Linked DNA regions of Oligoflexus sp.. The protein of the gene in region 2 interacts with the protein of the main gene of each other region in a pairwise test. Links are inferred from orthologs where the notes say so. Each region holds a gene or a part of one and is shown on either strand. Other genes may lie near its edges. The genes, in order: ung and ndk.

What was found.
Region 1: the proteins of ndk (region 2) and ung interact in binary tests that used the Escherichia coli proteins (3 or more experiments, as listed by UniProt). The link is inferred for Oligoflexus sp. from one-to-one orthologs.

Annotation. Positions count from the first base shown.
Region 1 is NZ_DASTAT010000131.1:15,407-25,990, reverse strand. Bases 4,043-6,757 are described here. They hold ung (uracil-DNA glycosylase), read right to left. Parts: upstream 5,892-6,757; coding sequence 5,193-5,891; downstream 4,043-5,192. Other genes in these bases: VFO10_RS27675 (response regulator), read left to right, coding at 6,142-6,741; VFO10_RS27685 (VC0807 family protein), read right to left, coding at 4,471-5,184. In the rest of the region: VFO10_RS27700 (DUF805 domain-containing protein), read left to right, coding at 1-128; VFO10_RS27695 (ribonucleotide-diphosphate reductase subunit beta), read right to left, coding at 219-1,217; VFO10_RS27690 (ribonucleoside-diphosphate reductase subunit alpha), read right to left, coding at 1,229-3,619; VFO10_RS27670 (hypothetical protein), read left to right, coding at 6,851-8,548; VFO10_RS27665 (hypothetical protein), read right to left, coding at 8,545-9,075; VFO10_RS27660 (SCE4755 family polysaccharide monooxygenase-like protein), read right to left, coding at 9,091-9,618; VFO10_RS27655 (methyl-accepting chemotaxis protein), read right to left, coding at 9,764-10,584. UniProt on the Escherichia coli protein: Excises uracil residues from the DNA which can arise as a result of misincorporation of dUMP residues by DNA polymerase or due to deamination of cytosine.
Region 2 is NZ_DASTAT010000014.1:20,355-31,042, forward strand. The notes cover bases 3,177-5,995. They hold ndk (nucleoside-diphosphate kinase), read right to left. Parts: upstream 4,884-5,995; coding sequence 4,470-4,883; downstream 3,177-4,469. Other genes in these bases: VFO10_RS02165 (Tex family protein), read right to left, coding at 3,177-4,436; VFO10_RS02175 (hypothetical protein), read right to left, coding at 5,117-5,341; VFO10_RS02180 (hypothetical protein), read right to left, coding at 5,428-5,937. Also shown: hppD (4-hydroxyphenylpyruvate dioxygenase), read right to left, coding at 1-612; VFO10_RS02155 (acyl-CoA thioesterase), read right to left, coding at 606-1,091; mtnP (S-methyl-5'-thioadenosine phosphorylase), read right to left, coding at 1,072-1,947; more of VFO10_RS02165, read right to left, coding at 1,953-3,176; VFO10_RS02185 (helix-turn-helix domain-containing protein), read left to right, coding at 6,207-6,491; VFO10_RS02190 (HipA N-terminal domain-containing protein), read left to right, coding at 6,488-6,826; VFO10_RS02195 (HipA domain-containing protein), read left to right, coding at 6,823-7,779; VFO10_RS02200 (acetyl-CoA carboxylase biotin carboxyl carrier protein subunit), read right to left, coding at 7,849-8,403; VFO10_RS02205 (acetyl-CoA carboxylase biotin carboxylase subunit), read right to left, coding at 8,418-9,926; VFO10_RS02210 (acyl-CoA carboxylase subunit beta), read right to left, coding at 9,939-10,688. UniProt on the Escherichia coli protein: Major role in the synthesis of nucleoside triphosphates other than ATP. The ATP gamma phosphate is transferred to the NDP beta phosphate via a ping-pong mechanism, using a phosphorylated active-site intermediate.

The DNA.
Region 1 (10,584 bases), on a different replicon or contig from region 2:
CCTGTCAAGCTCTGAAAGTGCAAAAACGCTATTCGGCTCTTTATAGTGATGTGGCTCAGGATCCTGGAGTCCAGGAATTGACCGGAAAACTGGAGGCCGAATGCAAGGCGGCTGGAAAAAGCAGCTGACGTGCAGAAGGATGGACGCGCCTGGATCAAAAATCCAGACGCTTGGGTTGGGTTACGAAGGGGAAAAGATCCAGACCGTTGGAGGGGGTCTTAGAAGTCTTCGTTAAAGCTGACCTCGCCCGTGACACCGACCTGGTAGGCGGAGACACGGCGTTCAAAGAAATTGGTCAGTTCCTGCACGTCCTGCAGTTCCATGAAATCAAAAGGGTTCTTGGACATATAAACAGGCGCGATGCCCAGGGTTACGAGACGCTGATCGGCGACGTATTCAAGATACGAGCGCATATCCTTTTCCGAAAGTCCGGCAATGCCGAAGCCCAGGACGTCTTCTGCAAAGGCCATTTCGCATTCCACGGCTTCGTCGATCATACGGGTAATGTCGCGGCGCAGCTCGTCATCAAAAAGATCGGGTTCTTCACGGCGGACGGTGTCGATGACCGTGAAGGCGAAGTTCATGTGACAGCTTTCATCGCGGAAGACCCAGTTCGTTCCCGAAGCGAGGCCATGCAAAAGGCCCTTGGACCGCAGGAAGTAGACATAGGCAAAGGCCGCGAAGAAGAACAGACCTTCGATACAGGCCGCAAAGCAGATCAGATTCAGAAGGAATTTCTTCCGATCCGCTGCGGTTTGCAGGCTCTGCAGATCGTTGATCGAATCGATCCAACGGAAGCAGAATTCGCCCTTGCGCCGAATCGAAGGGATGTTCTCAATCGCCGAAAAAGCGGCGACGCGTTCCTCGTCATTCGGCAGATAGGTATCGAGCAGCGTCAGATAGAATTGCACATGCAGTGCTTCTTCATAAAGCTGACGCGACAGATACATGCGCGCTTCGGGTGAATTGATATGCTTGTAAAGATTCAAGACGAGATTGTTTGATACAATCGAATCCCCGGTGGCGAAAAAGGCCACAAGGCGCTTGATCAAATGTTTCTCGGCATCAGACAGCTTGTCCCTCAGGTCACCCACGTCCGTTGTGAAGTCGACTTCCTCAACGGTCCAGGTGTTTTTGATGGCATCCTTATACATTTCAAAAAACAAAGGATACTTCATCGGTCTCAGGGTCAAATCCATCCCAGGACTTAACAGCATTCGTTCACTCCTCACGTACAGGCTTCGCAGGCTTCTGGGTTTTCAAGGGAACAGGCAATCGCAGCGACGGCAGTGGGCGCTTGCGTCTGCACTGTGGTTTTATTGATCTTGGTTGCTGGTCTTGAACGCAGATAATACGTCGTCTTCAGACCTTTTTTCCAGGCATAATTGTACATCGAGGACAGTTTTCCGATCGTCGGGCTCTCGCTGAAGAGGTTGAGCGATTGACTCTGGTCAATGTACGCTCCGCGCTCGGCAGCCATGTCAACCAGCGATTTCTGCGGAATTTCCCAGGCTGTGCGGTAGACGGCGCGGATGCTTTCGGGAATCTCGTCGATACCCTGGATCGAACCCTCGGCCACCTTGATCTTGTTACGAATCGACTCATTCCAAAGGTCGAGTTCCTTCAGAGCCTTCACCAGATAGGTATTGATCTGGATGAATTCACCCGACAGGGTCTCGCGTTTGAAGAGGTTCGAAACCTGAGGCTCGATGCACTCATAGGCGCCGCAGATGGAGGCGATGGTCGCTGTGGGCGCGATCGCGATCAGCAGCGAGTTGCGCAGGCCGTAGGTCTTGATTTTCTCACGCAGGGCCTGCCAGCGGGCTGGATCCGTAGGGGTGACGTTCCAAAGGTCGAATTGCAGCACACCGTCTGCGGCTCGGGTGTCCTCATACGAAGGATGCGGACCGAATTCCTTGGCCAGAGCGCAGGATTCTTCCAGGGCAGCGAAGTAAATCTCTTCCTGGACGCGGCGCGAGATTTCACGCGCGGCTTCGCTGTCGAAGGGCAGCTGGAGCTTAAAGAAGGCATCCTGCAGACCCATCAGACCGAGGCCAACCGGACGCCATTTATGGTTCGAGGCGGCCGCGGGAGCGATCGGATAGAAGTTGATATCGATCACGCGATCCAGGTACTTCACGGCCACGCGGGCATTTTCACGCAGCTTGGCATAATTGATTGTTTTGTCTTCGACGTAATTCGCAAGGTTGATCGAACCCAGGTTACAGACGGCGGTCTCATCTTTCGACGTGATTTCGATGATTTCTGTACAGAGGTTCGACAGGTGCACAACGTTGGCCGGATTTTTGCCGGTCTGATTGCACTTTTTGTTGCTGGCGTCCTTGAAGGTCATCCAGCCGTTACCGGTCTGCGCGAGCGATTTCATCATCGCGGCATAAAGTTCACGGGCAGGAATACGGGCCTTGGCCATGCCTTCGCGTTCTGCAGAAAGATACGCTTCCTCAAAGGCGTCACCGAAGAGGTCGGTGAAATGCGGCACCTCTGCTGGATCGAAGAGCGACCACTGGCCGTCGCTTTCCACGCGCTTCATGAAAAGATCAGGAATCCAGTTGGCGAGGTTCAGGTTGTGCGTGCGGCGCTGCTCGTCGCCCGTGTTGTCACGAAGCTGCAGGAAATCCAAAATATCGGCGTGCCATGTTTCCAAGTAAATACAGGCCGCGCCTTTGCGCTTGCCGCCCTGATTCACCGCCGAGACGGACGAGTCGAGAGTTTTCAGGAAAGGGATGATGCCATTGCTTTTGCCGTTGGTTCCGCGGATCAAAGAACCCTGGGCGCGAACCCGGTGATAGGCGAGGCCGATGCCGCCGGCGAATTTCGAGAGCATGGCGACATCTTTGTACTTATCATAGATGGATTCCAGACTATCATCAGGCGAATCGAGCAGATAGCAGGAGCTCATCTGCGGACGACGCGTGCCGGAGTTGAAAAGAGTCGGCGTGCTGGGCATGTAGGCGAACGACGAGATCAGGTCGTAGAATTCGATCGCTTCCTTCACAGTCAAGGACAGGCCGCAGGCGACGCGCAGGAAGAAATACTGCGGCGTTTCGAAAACCCAGCGTTTTTCCGGGTCTTTCAGAAGATAGCGGTCATAGACGGTGCGAATACCGAAGTATTCAAAAAGCTCGGAACGGCGGTGGTCGATCGCAAGGTCGAGCTGCTCACGATGTTCCATCACGAAATTGTAGGTATTCTCTGCAAGCAGGCCGACGTCATAGCCGTGCTGAATGGATTCCGAGAAGCTGCGGACTTTCAGCTTGGCCACTTCATCCAGAACGAACTGATGCAGCTGACGTGCAGCCAGGCGCGAATATTCCGGTTCGTCGGCGATCAGCATGGCCGTCGTGTGCATGACAAGTTTATCAATCTCTTCGCTCGTGGCACCGTCGTAGAGTCCATTCACCACTTTTTCCAGGATCCGATCCGCATCCACTTCATGGAGACCATGACAGAGCGAGGCGATGGAGTCGCGGAGTTTCGTGGTGTTCAGCGGCTCCCTGTCGCCATTCCTTTTCCGAATGAAAATGGAACGTTCACGGCGCAGGCCAAGGTTGGCATCTGCGGGGGCAGTGGCTGTGCTGCTGGGCGTGTGAAGACTCATGGCAGTTCCTCTCGACTAGAGCTATGAAGGTTGACCTGACGGCCTAAAGCCTTTTCTTATTGGCGCCGGCTTTTCATGCAAAAGCCACGCCTTGAGCAGCGCCAGAGCAGGGTTTCAAAGAAAAAAAAATTCCCTGCGATCCGGTGCATCGCTTTCTATATCGTATATATCTGGATTGTTGTGTCTCATGTGCGGGAACTTGAATCCCGCTGGGGTATTCGGCTGCTGGCAGAAGAGAGCATGGGCTCCCCCAGGCTGCACGCCGCACCCGGCCGCTAGAGTTTACAGAGTGCGGCCCTCGATTCCTTGGCTCAACATCGCATGTACGTGTACCACAGTTTACTCACCATCCGTTCGACTTATATCTCAACAACTTGAGCGCGTATCATGTGTCGGTAGCTTTTGAAAGCCAAGTCTATTTGCGTATTGGGGATCCATTTGTTGCCGACAAAATTTAGCATATCTAGTGTGAGCAACCCGAGTCAACCCCTAAATATAGCGCTGTCCTGTGGATTAGCTGTGAATAAGTTTCCGAAAAACGGAGGAAAAATAAAGCAGGATGCGCACTTGTGGGAACCGTCCTCGTTTCAAAAAAAAACTTATCAACAAGCCACCATGCATGGCTGCATTCTTTGGTATAGCTGGCTCAGCGGGTTTTTTTTGAGGAAGAAACAGCAGTCGTTTGAAGTTTTGCATAACATGCAGGACGGATTGGCAAGTCAACTCTATTTTGAATTTTTCTCACGCAGGCACTTGAAAAATTTGTCCTTGCGGCTCGCCAGGTTTTATGACAGGCAGCGACTCCCGGCTTTTCGCTGTGAGTCGCACACGAGCTAGAAAAACTGCGTATTTCACTTACGCGCGGCCTGTTTTTCGTGGGCCTTCAGGACTTCCTCGGCTTCGAGGCCTGTGAGGTCTTTGATGCCTTTCATCAGCCGATAGAGCGCGAACATCATGATGGCCATGGATGGGACGACGATGACCGGCCAACTCAGAGCGTTCATTTTTCCAAGCTGTTCGTTGAATTCGGGTGTACCCGTCGGGCTTGTCAGGAGCACGCGCGCCAGGACAAAGTTGAGTATGGCGGAAATGAGAAAGGAACCAGCCAGAAGATACGAGGACTGCACCATAAGGCGTTCAAACGACTCTTTATGATGGGTTGACTGCAGACGCGATTCCACCAGATCGACATTAATAATAGCGTCGTTATAGAGAAGTTTTTTGACCAGAGGACTTTGTGTGCGCATCGACACGATGATGGCGATCCCGATCAGGCTGGGTACAGCGGCTTCCTTGACGGCGATCCATTCCACCGGCAGTTGCACCAGCGTAAAAACTCCGGTGAGAAGGATGCTGATAAATCCCAGGCCCGAGATAAAGCTAATGTGACGCCTCTTCGCGAAATCCCAGATGCTGTAGGCGATGGGGAAGGCCAGGGCCAGCAGCAGGCCTTTGACCGGACCGAGGCGTTCCACGGTGCTGAACTTGCTCAAGATCACGGACGGGATCGCGATGTTGAATACAAGGCTGATTAAGGGGTTTTCCTGAGCATTCTTCTTGTCCATCGAGTCCTCTATGCGTTCAAATTTTGCGGCAGCTGCCAATGGATCGGCGGTTCCCCGCGCGATTTCAGATATTCATTGATTTTCGAGAAAGGCCGACTGCCGAAAAAACCGCGATGCGCGGAAAGCGGCGAAGGATGCGCGGTCTCGATAACGAGATGCTTCTCGCGGTCGATGCTGCGTCCCTTCTTTTGCGCATGGGCGCCCCATAGCAAAAAAACCAGGCCTTCCCGTTTTTCATTCAAAAGCTGAATGATGCGGTCGGTGAAGTGTTCCCAGCCTTTATTCTGATGCGACGCGGCCTGGCCCTGCTCGACGGTCAGAACGGTGTTCAATAGCAGGACGCCCTGTTCCGCCCAGGCCTGCAGATAGCCGTGATGCGAGGCGGGTACGCCCAGGTCGGATTTCAATTCCTTGAAGATATTCACGAGCGAAGGGGGGATCGGCACGCCTGGTTTCACGGAAAAACTGAGACCGTGCGCCTGATCCGGGCCGTGATAGGGATCCTGGCCCAGGATCACGACGCGAACTTTGTCAAAAGGCGTGGAGTTCAAGGCATGAAAGTAATCCGATCCTTTCGGATAGATGATTTTGCCCTGCGCGATTTCCTTTTTGAGAAAGTCTTTCAGCTTCAGCATATATTCCTGTTGGAATTCGGGCTCCAGCACCTTCTTCCAGCTTGGATGCATTTGAATGGTTTCGTTACGCATGGGACGTCCTTAAAGAGAAACGAATCCTCTTTTATATCGGCTCCTTCCCCATTCGTCCATGCCGTAAGAATGTCCCAGCCAACCTGCCAAAACCCTCCCTGCCCATTCCCGCAGGGCCGGAAATCAAGGGAATTTTATCCCATCTTTTCCACGGGATGACGGGATTCCTTGAAGTCCCGCGCCGGAAGGCGAAGAGGAAGTCAGAACAAGAACTTTCATGCGGGTCTGTGATACCCCACTGAGGCGCCTGATGCGTAAGGATAATGCTGACAAACTAGCCTGTCTGGTCGTGGATGACAACTACGAGATTTTCGTTTTGATCGAGGCCGCTGTGGGTGATGCCTACGACTGCGAATATGCACCCGATGCCTTCACAGCGCATCAGCTGCTGCTGACTCGTCACTTCGATATCATGCTCTGCGACATCCGCATGCCCCACATGGATGGTTTCGATCTGATGGAGCAGTTGAAACAGAAGATGATCACCATTCCCGTGATCTTCGTTTCGGGGGCCGTGAATCCCGACAACGTCCGTCGCGCCTTCCAACTCGGAGCTGCGAACATCATCGCCAAGCCCATTCCTTTGCAGGAGCTTCGGGACAAGATGAAGGTGGCGGTGGATTTGCATGACAGGCTGATCGAGGAAAGCTACGGCAGCGATCAGGAGATGGGCTATGTCTATAACCTCCTGAAGACCTATTACTATGATACCCAGGAGATCCTGCATCAGATCCAGCTCTACCATATTCCGATTTCGGTGGTGAAAGAGGAGCTGGATAAAAAGCAGAGGCTGGGAAAATGCTTTCTGGACGACCCGGAAAGCATTCGGTTCCTGGCAAAGGCGGCGTGACGCCTCCCCGCGCGGTGGATTCCGGGTGAATTTTGTGCAGTCGCTCCGTAGAATGGAAGGACCTGACTGGCGACTGCACAGATCCTTTATCACCTGAAGGTCGAATCCCATGAATTCCGCCCTTAAAGCTTTGATGTGTCTTCTGCTCTTCACGATTTTTGTCAAGAACCCTCAAGCCGGGGCCCAGGACCTGCCGCCCCAGGGCGCTTCATTCTTCGACTCCATGCAGAGCACCGTGGGAATCATCTACGACGGGAAGCCATTGCCTCTGGAGCCGCATCCTTTCGAGGCCCTCCTGAAAAAATTGAATCAGCATTCCACGTTCTTTACCTCGGTGGTCCCCTTCGGTCGATCGCTGCAAAAAATGGCAGCCTATCCCCAGTCACTGAAATACCCTCGCGTGCTGGTGGCGACGAGCGAAATCAGCAAGGACATGAACACTCACTTTCGCGGTCGGCTCTTCATCGCTTATGTCGAAGCTGCGAGAAAGTTGGAAGTGATCAGCTACAACCCCATCATGGGACGCTATGAATTCCAGATCGTCGACAATTTTCATCCAGGTGGCAAAGCGCAGGCTCGCTATATGCCGAGAAACCTCTGCCTCCGCTGCCATCAAGGAGGAACGCCGATCTTTGCAGGCGGCGAGTGGCTGGAAACAACAGCCTTCAATCCGGAGCTATTGAAACTGGCGCAAGCGGCCATCGGCAGCAAAGACTACCTGGGCATTCCCCTGGCGCGTGATGACGCCTCTTCAAAATACGAATTGATCCCCAAGCCCGAGCATTTCGAGGATATGGTTCGCTTCGGAGCTTTGCTGATCGGCTATCAGAAAGCCTGGCAGGACCTTTGCTCGTCAAACCGGAATAAAGTTCAATGCAAGAAAAAACTTCTCAAATGGATGCTGGTCACCAACCTTGCGGATAAGCTCTCGCTTGAGCCTGATCGTGAACTGCTCCGGGCCTTTGTCTCGGTACTTGGCAAAGGAACGATCAACGTGCCCTCGGAAATGCTGGCGGATCACAATCCTGTCGTGAATGGGCAGCTGTCCTATCACATGCCTCCAGACATGGATCCGAGTCTTCCCAGGGAACCCATGCAGATTATCATGGCATCCCAAGGCGATCCCCTGGGTCTTCAGTTCTATAAGTTTCACATCTTCATCAAAGGCATGGGTCAGAGTTTTTTTACGGAAAAGGACTTCAGTCAGATACGGACCATTCTTGGTGGCCGGATAGAGAAGCGCTCTCAGAAAACCGACGCAGACAAAACCTGTTTACCGGATGCCGGCGCTCTTCTTCAAAGTTTGAACAGTCCGAAGGAAGCGAAACCATCCATGGAGGGGAGCTGCTTTCCCAAGGAGGCATGGCTCAAGTTCATGAAGGCCATTGACACCATGCCGCTCACTGCGAATTCTCCTCTTTCACGGGAAACCATACTTGAAGAACTCGACAAACGGCTCGGAACTCAATACGCGAACGGCCTATGCTGCCGGACCAAGCTCATGCCTGCCGTCCAAAAAGAGGCCGAGAAGAAAACGAGGCTCGATCCAGGATCCTTCAAAGATCAAAGACTTCAATCCTTCGTTCGCTTCTGCAGTGAATGCCATCTTTATCAGGATCTTCCCCCGCCATTCCTGGCTGGCGAAAATGAGCGGGAGGTGTTGGAAAATATCAGGAAGAAAGCGGAGCTGATTCAATTTAGACTTGAAAATAAGCAAATGCCGCCCCAATTCGCGCGGCATTCATTGACCTCTCAAGAACGGCAGGATCTCCTGCGCGATCTTAAGAGGATTTCAGCTCATGATTAAGGGCAGATCACTGGCGAATGCGCCGAGTTCCCGACACCATTGACGGCAACGACCGTGAAGCAATAGGTCGTGGTGCTTGCAGCCATCGCACCGAGAGCGGTTTTAACCTCATCACTCGTCACAGCTACGGAGTATTTCGTTCCGTTCTTCTGCAGAGAAGCGAGCGGATAATTTTTGATCTGAATGGGGACGTCCGTCTTCCCGGGAAAGCGCGGGTTGCGATCGGGAGGGACAACGAAGACCTTATAAGAAACAACCGCAGCATCCGCCGAGGCGTCCCAGCTCATTGTATAGTTCGTAACGGCCGCAGGATTTCCGTTGTTCGCTGGTGGAGGCGTTGTATTGCCGGTTGGTGACCCGGAGGTTTTGTCTTCGGTTTTCGCATCGTCAGCCTTGCTTGCTGACTGGGCCGTTGCGCCGTTCGTGGTGCTGCGGCTGTCCTGAATCACTTCGGCCTGGCAGGCGTGAATCAGGAGAGACGCAGATACGATGGACGAAAGGCAGACAGCAGTTCGATTGAAAATCATATCTGTGCTCCTTTCTTATTTCGTCACAGCAAAGCCGGCTGGCGCTGCTGGGGCTGGGGCGTTGGCTGGTGTGATGATGACGTCGACGCAGGACTTGTAATTCAGGGTCCCGCTCATGTCCTGAACGAATTGGATCGTGCAGTCGGTGCAGGGAGTATTGGGAACTGTGAACTGGAAGCGGCCCTTGTTGGGGGTTGCTCCCACGGCCGTGTTGTCATCTGTTTGCGCGGGGACCAGAGTTGTAAAGTTCACCTGGCCCATAGGAGAAAAATTCAGCTGAAAGGTACCGGTGTGGCCAATCGTTTCTTCAAAATCGGCAGTCACCGTCTCACCGACCGTGAGAACGACAGGATTCGTACCCCGGGTCGTGGCGCCGCAAGGTGATGCGGCGTCGCCTTTGTTGCCATCACTGGAGTTTCGTGGAACGAGTCGCGGAACACCACCGGTAGCAGTTGTCACGCTGAGACGCGCATGCGCGAAACTCACAGTTGCTAAGAAAAGATTAGCGCTTGCAGAGAGTGCAAGCAGATGCTTCGTATTCAATGGCTTTTCCCCTCGGTATATGTTGAAACCAGTCCCATAGGGCGTTATCGGCACATAATGAAGAATTCATCAGTGAAAATTGTAAGTAACCGTTAATATTCGGTAAAAATTCGAATTTTCAACGGATTTTGGGGCCGAGCGGGGTCTATGTACTTGAAATTTTCCAGCAAGTCACCTGCACCTCGCCGGTTTTTTTCGACTCCATCATCACCGTCTCGTCCGCTTTCGCCGTCGGGGTTTTTTCCACGCACATCTCCAAAGCGGCCACGGTGTGCTTCAGTTCGGTGGCAAAGCGCAGGGACTCACTGAGCAGGGGCACGCTATGCCCCAGAATCTTCTGGCAATGATTCAGTTCGTGAAACTGCTTGGCCAGAAGCGTGGCTATCCTTTCGGAATGCATTGCGCTCTGGCTGGTTTCCTCCAGAACTTTCTTGCTGAAATTACTGTGATTCAGGAGCGAACGATCCATGCTGCTGACAATGTCGGCGGTGGCAACGCCCACGTTATAGGTCTCCTGCAGCTTGTTCATATGGATATTGACTTCCATCTGCAGAAGGGTCAGCTCGGATGCGGAATACTTCACGGCCGCCACACCGTTGCGGAGGTATTCACCGCATTGATTGACGGGAATGAAAACGTGATCCGCTTTCGACGCCGCCTGAGAAAGGTACTGCGCAGTCTTTTGCAGTTCCTCCCGTCCACCCTGGATGGCTTCCTTGATGTGATGGGCAAAGGTATGAAACTGTGCGGCCAGGACCCTAAGTTCACTGCCAAAGGGAAAAAGATCCGTGACCGTCGGATGCGCCTGCCCCCGCACGACCTCGATCGAGACCGCGACCGACTGCGCATTGATCTGCCTCGCCACCTCATCTATCTGTTCGGTCAGGCCCACGAGATGGTCCCACTTCTGCATCAAAGAGCTGACCGAAGTGTGGGCTCCCGAAATGTTGTCCCGGGTTTCACTCA
Region 2 (10,688 bases):
GAAGGAGCCGCAGGGGGAACGCAGGGCATAGGATTTGAGTCCGGTCTGCTCGCCGCGGATATCGAAGTAGCGAACCTCTTCGAAGCCGAAGACTTCCTTATAGAAAGTCGCCAAAGGTTGCAGCTGACCTTTATACACGTTGTTCGTCAGGTGATCGACCAGAGCGAAACCTTTCGAAGGCACGATTTCGGTCTTTTCAAGATCCACGAAACCAAGACGCTCCCAGCGATCCTTGGCCGTATGAAAATCGACGAAGTAAATGAGGCTGTTGCCCACGCCCTGAATCGCGGGCAGATCATAGTCGGATGTCTCCGCGCGCTTGGCTCCGCGGGATACAGCGGCCTCCAGAGCCTTCTTCGCATCCTGCACGCGCCAGCCGGTGGACGACGCGCAGGGACCATGCTCTTTGTTGAAGGTCACGGAGAAGGAGCCGGGCTCGGTATTCACCAGGAAATGGATGTCGTTCTGCTTATAGTAATCAATCTTTTTGGTCTTGTGGCGTTTCAGCCGCGAAAAACCCAGCTTCGTGAACAGCTCATGCAGTTTTTCCGGTTGGGGGCTGCTGAACTCGATGAAATCGAAACCAGTGATGCCTGTTGGGTTGTTTACCATGGGGGTGACTCCTCGTCAGTGGTTGGTTTTGATCCTTTTGCGTCAGGGCTCTGCCTTTGAAAACGTTCGATAATCACATCCGGCATGCGGATGGGGCGGTTCTGAGCATTGAGCGCCACGATCGTGATCTGTCCGCTTACGAGCAGACGCCGCGTCCCTTCACCATTGACCAGATAAGCGTTCTGCTCGAAAGGAATGGCCGGGGAGCGGGAGTATTGTCCTTCGGAAATGACCAGAACCTGATCGCCGTGCTGCGCGGGGGCCTTGTATTCCAGCACCGCCTTGCTCACGACGAAATGAACGCCCTGGTCAAAGAGTTCTTTCAGAAAACGAATCCCGATCACATGCTCGCGGGCGCGTTCGAAGTATTTAAGGTAGTTGGAGTGATAGACGAATCCGGAGAGGTCCGTGTCTTCATAATAAACCGGGAATTCAATTTCACCCCGGATCACGCCGGAATCAGCTGAGATATGTGCCATAAAGCAGCGCCAGATCCTTTTTCTTTTGCTCCGGAACCATTTCCGGTGCTGTCATGATCGCGTGTTTCGCCGCTTCGAAGATACGGCTTTCATGCTGAGCGGGAAGCCCGGCCAGGACTTCCTTGATCACGCGATTGGCCTTCTCGGTGTTGGCCTTGAGGACCGCGATCACCGTTCCGACGGTAACATCGGCCTCATGCTCATGCCAGCAATCATAATCGGTGGCAAGAGCCAGCATACCGTAAGCCATCTCCGCTTCCCGAGCAAGCTTGGCTTCAGGCAAAGCGGTCATGCCGATCACAGCGGGCTGAAGTGTAGCGCGATAATGATGGGATTCGGCCCGCGTGGAAAACTGCGGACCTTCGATGCAGACATAGGTGCCGCCGCTATGAACTTCGGGGGTCACCTTGCGGGCGGCCGCTTCGATCCAGCCTCGAAAATCCGGGCAGAAAGGATCGGCGAATTCCACATGACCGACGATGCCGCCCCCGAAGAAGGTGGAAGGCCTGAGGCCTTTGGTGCGATCGTAAAGCTGATCAGGGAGAACAAGGTCACCTGGTTTGATATGATCCTGCATGATGCCGACCGCGCTGACGGCCAGCACATGCGTGACGCCCAGGGATTTGAGCGCATAGATATTCGCGCGGTAATTGACCTCGGACGGAAGCCAGCGGTGGCCCCGTCCGTGCCTTGGCAGAAAGTAAACGGTTCGACCGTTGATTTTGCCTTCAATAATGGCATCCGACGGTTCGCCAAAGGGCGTTGGGATGGTGTGTTCCTTGACCTTCTCGACACCGGCCATCTGATAGACGCCGGATCCACCGATCACTCCCAACTGCACTTTGACTTGCGCCATGCTGCTTATTTCCTTTGGTTGAACTTGGCGAGCAGATCATCCATCGTGTAGTTCGGCTGCGGCGCCTTGCCTTTGGCGCTGATGCCACCCACCGAACGTGCGGCAGGTTCCGAACCCCGAGGTTTCATCGGGCTGCCTTTGCCGCCCTGCTGCGGACGCTGCGCCTGCTGCTGACCAGCAGCCACGGCTTCGGGACGCGCGGCAGCGCCTTGAGCTTTGGGAGCTGCATTCAGACGACGGCTCAGACCGATCCGGCGACGCTGCAGATCGACTTCGATCACGCGCACATCGACGACATCACCGACCGAAACCACCTTCGAAGGATCATCGACGAACTGATCGGCGAGTTCACTGATGTGAATCAGACCGTCCTGGTGCACGCCGATATCCACAAACGCACCGAAGTTGGTGACGTTGGTCACGGTGCCAGGCAGGGTCATGCCGACTTTCAGATCCTCGATCTCGGAAACGTCATCCGAATACATAAGGCGCGCACCGTCTTCACGCGGGTCACGGCCTGGCTTCAGAAGTTCTTTCGCGATATCCTTGAGGGTCGGCATCCCGTAACGTTCGGTCACATATTTTTCGAGCGGAATCGTTTCCACAAGGGTGCGATTGCCGACGATCTCGGTGATGCCTTTGCCCTGGTCATTGGCGATTTTTTCGACGATCTCATAGGCTTCCGGGTGAACCGCGGAGTTATCCAGCGGGTTCGTTGATTCAGGCACGCGTAAGAAACCGGCAGCCTGTTGGAAGACCTTGGGGCCGAGCCCTGATACATTCATAAGGTCTTTACGCGATGCAAAACGGCCATCCTTATCGCGCTTGGCGACGATATTCTTGGCCACGGTGCCGCCGATGCCGGACACGTAACTCAGAAGCTTATAGCTGGCCGTGTTCAGGTTCACACCCACGCGGTTCACGCAGCTCTCCACCACTTCTTCCAGACTCGTCTTGAGTTTGGTGACGTTCACATCGTGCTGATACTGGCCCACACCGATCGAGCGGGGATCGATTTTCACGAGTTCGGCCAAGGGATCCTGGAGGCGGCGCGCGATACTCACGGCGCTGCGGATCGTCGGATCGAGGTCCGGGAATTCTTCACGGGCGATATCCATGGTCGAATACACCGAAGCGCCGGCTTCGTTCACGACAAGGCGCTTCACATCCTTCAGATCGTTTTCTTTCAAAACGGCTGCGATGAGGCGCATGATTTCCCGGCTGCCGGTACCGTTGCCGACGGCCACGTAGTGGACATTGTATTCTTTGACCAGGCGCAGGATCTCGTCCTTGGCGCGGGTCGTCTTATTGGTTTCCTTGTCACCAAGGTCGGTGAGCAGCGTGGTGTGGGTCAGGAGTTTGCCCGTCTCGTCCACCACAGCGAATTTGGAGCCGGTCCGAAGGCCTGGGTCAACACCGAGCACGCTTTTGCCAGGAATAGGCGGCAAAAGAAGCAGGTTTTCCAGGTTCTCCGAGAACACGCGAATCGCTTCGGTCTCGGCGGTCTGCTTCAGCTGCAGACGCAGTTCGGTTTCGATCGAAGGGCTCACGAGGCGGCGGTAGGCATCTTCCACGATCTGTTCCACCCAGGCTTTGACTTCGGGTGTCATGCGGCGATCGGCGATGACCTTGCTCTTCAGTTCCGCGGTGATCTTGGCGACATCGACGTCGATCGACACCTTCAGGACTTTTTCCGCTTCCCCACGACGAACCGCCATCACGCGGTGCGAAGCGGCCTTGCTGATCGGTTCCTGGTAATCGAAATAGTTTTGATACTTGGAAGGATCGGTCTTCTTGCTTTTCTTATCCTTGCTGGCCGCGGCGGTCTTCTCGACTCCGTCTTCGGCTTCCGCGCCTTCGATCTTCTTCGAAACGAGCACGCCCGATTCCTGGGAGATGTGCCGCACGAGTGCGCGAAGTTCGGCCGTTTCCGCAATTTGCTCGGCATAGATGTCAGCGGCTCCGGCGAGCGCGGCTTTTTCATCCGGGACTTTCAGGGCCGGATCAATACTGGCATCCGAGGCCGTGACGAAAGGCTTCGCGGCTTCCAGAAGATTGGTGAGCACCGCGGATTCCGCCAGGATTTTTTCCAGAAGGGGCTCAAGGCCTTTCTCGCGAGCCACCTGAGCGCGTGTGCGGCGCTTGGGTTTGAACGGCAGATAAAGGTCCTCAAGCTCCTGCTTGGTTTCGCACTTTTCAAATTTGGCTTTGAGCTCTGGGTATTTGTCCATCAGCTCGGGGCTTTTTTTGCAGTGCTCTTCCACCACCTTCAGGTACTTCTGCTTGTTGCTTTCCAGTTCCGTCAGGTAGTTGTAGCGTTCCCGAATGTCTCTTAAGGCAACTTCATCGAGACTGCCGGTCATTTCCTTGCGGTAACGGGCGACGAAGGGAATGGTACATTCCTCATCGAACATGAGTTTGACGGAGTTATGAACTTGAAATTCCTTAAGCCCGAGTTCCGATGAAATTTTGCCAATAAGATTGACCATAGGGATCCGCTCCAGAAGATTCACGAAATGGTTTCAGCAGATTTCGCTGGATGCAAAGAAGAATGCGACTTCGTTCTTCGCAGCTTCCGGCGAGTCCGAGCCGTGCACGGTATTTTCGCCGATGGATTTGGCGAAGTCTTTACGGATCGTGCCCGCTGCAGCTTGCGCTGGGTTGGTGGCGCCCATGATATCACGGTTGCGCACGATCACGTTCTCACCTTGCAGGACCATGACGACGACAGGGCTGCGAGTCATGAATTCTACCAGCTCTCCGAAGAAGGGGCGAGCTTTGTGCACGGCATAAAAAGCTTCAGCCTGAGCGCGGCTCAGTTGAACCTTCTTGATGGCCGCGATCTTGATGCCCTGATCTTCGAATTTGCTGATAATCTTACCAACAAGGTTGCGTTCCACGCCATCGGGTTTAATGATCGAAAGTGTAAGTTCCAAGGTAAGCTCCTCTTGCCTGTGAAAGAGTTTTTCAATGTATCCTAAGATAGGAAAAAAACGCAGATAATCATACTGGAAGGTTGAAAATTGGCAAGGGTGACGAGCGTTTTAACGCTCTTTTTTAAGCATAGTTGGCAGGGGGCTGGTTAAAATTGGCTGGTTTTATAGGTTTTGTGGGCTAATTGGCACCCGGAATGGGGTTCCGGGTCCCGCTCGGAGCTGACTGTCGCCGATTAGTAGCACATCAGCTGGCCTTCAATTTTCACGACGCGCGAACCCCCTGTCTTATAGCATTTCAGGATGGCTCTTTTATAAGCCCGTTCTTCCGTCGGGTTGATCGGCTCCGAACCACCTTCATTGCCGGAAACGCCGTCTGATCCACCGCCGCCGCCACCGCTCTGGCAAGCGCCCAGGGCCAGACAAAGAAATATCATAGGACCAAAAACCAAGGTGCGCATGGTGCCTCCTTAGGACTCTATTCCTCTTCTATTGTAACAGGGTCCGAGGTGCGCACAGTGGGCAGAAACTGCCGGGATGCAAGGGCTTAGATGGATTTGGTGGAGGCCGTGTAGTGCAGCGAAGTCGAAGGGCTGTTCTGCATGACGAGCTGCTCGCGATCGACTTTGATCAACGCTTCAAAGTAAGGCGTAACATCCGCGCTCTTTTTATCCTGCAGATTGCGAACGATCAAAAGCAGCTGACCTTCTTCCTCTTCGGCCACTGCAAAGTGTCCCGCTTGAACGCTTTCCTTCTCACTCGGTTGCAGGCAGGCGGCATCCGCAAAATAATGCCTGGCGAAGGTCGTAGTAGCATCGGCGGCGAAGCTCAGCTTTTCTTTATAGAAACCATCCTTCCCGCTGATGCAGGTCGAAGTGAATTCACGATGAAGCAGCGGCGCTGCGAGCTGACTCACGCTGTCTTTTTGCGTGGAAGTTTTTACAATTTTTTGCGAGGCAGACACCGAAGGAGCCGACGAAGCCTTGGGGAAGAAAAAGGCCGCAGCTCCCAAAAGGGACGCGGCCGTGAAGAGGGTGATATGGACTCGTGCTTTCATGTAGGGCTCCGACTATCATCAAACAAAGGGTAACGCGGGCGGTATGAGGACGGGATGAGTTGAGTGATATTGCACTTTTTTTTGTCAGGGAGGGCGAGGCATTCGCTATTTTTATACACCTGCAAGGATATAAAATGAGGAACTTTCATTTTTATACTCCCCTGCTTATATAAAATATCTATTTTGTACCCTTACAAGGTCATAAAAGAGGTGTTACCATCATTATAGCTCCTCGTCGGGGGCTAAAAATGATGCTGCACGAGGCCAAAATGAATAAAAACAACGAGATAAAATCCAGGAAGCGAGCGCCTCGAAGAAAAGTTGAGGAGATCCTGGAAACCGCTGGGCCGGTCGCCACATTTGTCCGCATGCGAAGGAAAGAACTTGGCTATACGCAAGAACAGCTCGCCCGTCGCAGTGGATTGAGCACAAAATTCATTCGTGACCTCGAACTTGGCAAAGCCAGCGCGAAGATGGATAGTGTGAACAAGATTCTGGCTTTCTTTGGGCATGAACTGGCGCCACGGCCGATCCAGAAAGAGGATTGGACATGACGCGACAGGCAAGAGTCTTCTTCAAAAATAAGTTTGCCGGCATCATTCAGGAAACGGAAAGCGGCACGTATCTCTTCACTTATGATAAGTCTTACCAGCAGCAGCCCGGCGCTCAGGCCATCAGTCTCACCTTACCCTTGGACACTGAAGTCCATGAGTCCAAATTCCTCTTTCCAATTTTTGACGGACTTATCCCGGAAGGGTGGTTGCTTGATCTCAGTACAAAGAACTGGAAATTAAACCCTAAAGACCGGATGGGTTTGCTGCTGGCAGCATGTCGCGACTGTATCGGCGCTGTGCATGTTCAGCCGCTGTCTGATGAGGATCAGCCATGAATCCTTATAAAAAATGCCTGGTGTGTTACCAGAGTTTGGTCGATCAACTCTACCATCCCCAATGTGCTCGAAAGCTATTCGGAAAAAAAGTTATACCTACTCTCGATCTTGACCAAAATGATATCGACGAACTCGCTGGTGCCCTGATCAATAGGCGCCTGGCCATGACAGGCGTTCAGAGAAAACTGTCTTTGCAGCTGGAATCACTATCCACGCAAGCCACAGATCGGCTTACCCTTGTGGGATACCTTGGTGGGAGCCACATCCTCAAACCCCCGGCCCCAGAGTATCCTCATATGCCCGAGGTGGAACACCTGACGATGCACCTGGCTGAAAAATGCGGGATCAAAACCGCGCCCCACGGGTTAATAATCATGAAAGACGGACAGCTCGCCTACATCACGAAGCGATTTGATCGTGAAGGGAAAAAGAAAATCGCAGTCGAGGATCTTTGTCAGCTCTCGGAAATGATGACTGAACACAAAGACAAAAGCACTGCGGAACGAGTCGGAAAAGTCATAAGGCGTTATTCATCCAATCCCGGCGACGATGCCCTTCGCTACTTTGAAATTACAGTCTTTTCCTTTTTGACCGGCAACGCCGATATGCATATGAAAAATTTTTCCATGATAACGGATAAACCCGACCGGGTGACCCTCTCGCCCGCTTATGATTTGCTCTCTACGCGTCTCTTGATCAGTGAAAAGGATGATCCCGAAGAACTTACGTTATCGGTCCAAGGAAAGAAGTCTTCAATGAAGAGATCCAACTTTATTTTTCTTGGGGAAAATCTCATGATCCCGGAGAAAGCGATCCTGGGTAGGCTTGAAGAATTTATCGAAAGCCAGGACGTTTTGATGGACGCCATTCGTCAAAGCATCCTTCCTGAACATATCAAACAGGAGTACCAGCGTTTGATCAGTATTCGGTTCAGTAGAATCAAGGATTCCTGAATCCAGGGCAAAAGCAAAGCGAGCGACAGAGGTAGCCGTAGTTTTGCCCTGATATCGAACTGTCTTCGGTCAGGACCCGATCTGCACAAGCACCTGGCCGACCACGACCTGGGCGCCAGCAGCGATTTGAACGTCCTTCACTGTACCTGAACTGCGCGCGAAAATTTTATTCTCCATCTTCATCGCCTCGATCACAAGGACCTCGTGACCGCGTTCAATCACCTGACCGGGCTCGACATGAACTTTCAGCACCTTGCCCACCATCGGCGAGCGGATGACTTCACCCGCGGCGCCGGCGCCGGCCTTGCGACCGTTGAGGCCGGGCACCTGGATGCCGACTTCGCCTTGGAGAATACGGGCGAAGCCTTCGGAGCCGCCGACGTATTCCAAAAGGATCTCGGTGAAAAGATCACCGGGAAAACGCTGGCTCTTCACCGCGCGATATTTCAAGGGGACTTCCGGATGCTTCGCGGACTCGCGCACGAAAAGTGTGCGAAGACCGGGTTCCCAGCATATTTCCATGGACTCTGTGCCGACCTGCGCGGGACTCCAGACGCCGGGAGTAATGGCGTCAGGTAAAGTGACTTCCGTGCCGGCGCTTTCCGTTTTACTGCTCCATTTCATAGGACTTCCTTCCTTTAATGCCGACAGGATTCATGGCGCGCTCGCAGCTGCCACTGCGAAGGCAGCGATACAGCGTTTCCAGAGCGACCGTCGGCTTTCACCTGGGCCTGGAAGGCTGTAAAGAGCCGACTGTATTTTTCATCAGCCGGACCGCCTTTCAACGCCGTATCAATTTCCTTCTGATGCAAAGCCAGGAATCCAGTATCAAACTCACCGGAAACAAAGGCCGGATGCTTCAGCACCACCTCATGGAATTTCGCAGTGGTCGGAACGCCATCGCATTCGAATTCAGACAGCGCCCGCAGCATACGCTGAATCGCTTCATCACGATCGGCACCGAAGCTGATGAACTTCGCCACCATCGAATCATAATCCGAAGGAATCGTATAACCCGCATAAATATGCGTATCGACCCGCATCCCGGGACCGGCCGGCAGATGCAGATGCGTGATCTGCCCTGGATTCGGCATGAAGTCCTGGGCGGGATCCTCGGCATTGATCCGCGTTTCAATCGACCAGCCGCGGATTTTAATATCCTCCTGGCTCAGACGGAGTTTGCCGGTCGCGGCCACGCGGATCTGCTCCTGAATCAAGTCCACGCCCGTGATCATCTCGGTCACGGGATGCTCGACCTGGATGCGCGTATTCATTTCCATGAAGTAGGCGCGATCAGGGGATTCACAGATGAATTCCACCGTACCGACGCCTTCATAATCCGCTGCCAGAGCCGCACGCACAGCGATTTCACCCAGCTGCTGGCGCTGCTCATCATTCAGAAAACGACTCGGCGCTTCCTCGATCAGCTTCTGATGGCGTCTTTGCACCGAACAATCGCGCTCGAAAAGATGCACACCCGTTTTTCCATCACAGAGCACCTGGATTTCAATGTGCCGCGGATTGCTCACATAGCGTTCCGCAAACACAGTATCATCCCCAAAATAGGATATCGCTTCGCGCTTGCAGGCCTCGAAGGAATCTTTCAGTTCCTCGTCCTTCCGCACGATGCGCATCCCGCGACCACCACCTCCCGCAGCGGCCTTCAGAATAATGGGATAGCCGATCTTTTTCACCAGCTCCCGCAGCTCGTCCACGGAGGCCAAGGCACCATCACTCCCCGGCACGCAGGGCACGTTATGCTTTTTCATGATCGCCTTGGCTTGAACCTTATCGCCCATGAGATGCATCGCATGATCGGACGGACCGATGAACTTCACGCCCATCTTCGTAACAGCCGCACAGAACGCGGCATTCTCGGATAGAAATCCATAACCCGGATGCACGGCATCGGCGCCGGTCAGCCGAATCGCCTCCAGGATGGCCTCGACATTCAGATAGGTATCCTTCGAGGCGCGACCGGGCAGACGAACGGCTTCATTCGCATATTTGCGGTGCAGACTGCCGGCATCCGCATCCGAATAAATAGCAACGCTGGGAATTTCCAGATCGCGGAGCGTCCGCATGATGCGCAGCGCAATTTCCCCGCGATTGGCAACCAGGACTTTGTTAAAAAGAGGCTTTTTCATCGCGTTTTTCTCTTAAAGAGGGATATTGCCATGCTTGCGCTTGGGCGTTTCAACCCGCTTGTTCATGCTCGCTTTCAGGCCATCCAGAAGATAGCGCCGGGTTTCCTCGGGAAAGATCACGCAATCAATATACGCGCGATCCGCAGCCTCATAAGGCGTCGCGAACTTCGCCGAATAGGAATCCACCAGCTGCTTTCTCGTTTCATTCGGATTCGCCGCGCTCACGATTTCGTTGCGGAAGATGATGTTACACGCACCCTCAGGACCCATCACCGCGATCTCTGCCTGCGGCCATGCGAGGTTCAGATCCGCACCGATGTGCTTGGAGTTCATCACATCATAGGCGCCGCCATAGGCCTTGCGGGTAATTACAGTGAGGCGCGGAACCGTCGCTTCACTGAAGGCATAAAGAAGTTTCGCGCCATGGCGAATGATGCCGCCTTTTTCCTGATCGGTTCCCGGCAGAAAGCCGGGCACATCGACAAAGGTCAGAAGCGGGATATTGAAGGCATCGCAGAAACGCACAAAACGCGCGCCCTTCACCGAGGCATCTATATCCAAACAGCCGGCCAGATGATTGGGATTATTCGCAACGATCCCCACCGCGTGACCGCCGAGGCGACCAAAGCCGATCAGCATGTTGGCAGCATACTCTTCGCGAAGTTCAAAGAAACTGTCCGGATCCAGAACCGTCCGCACCACTTCACGCATATCATAAGGCTGGTTCGGGTTATCCGGCATGATATCGCGCAGCTTTTTCTG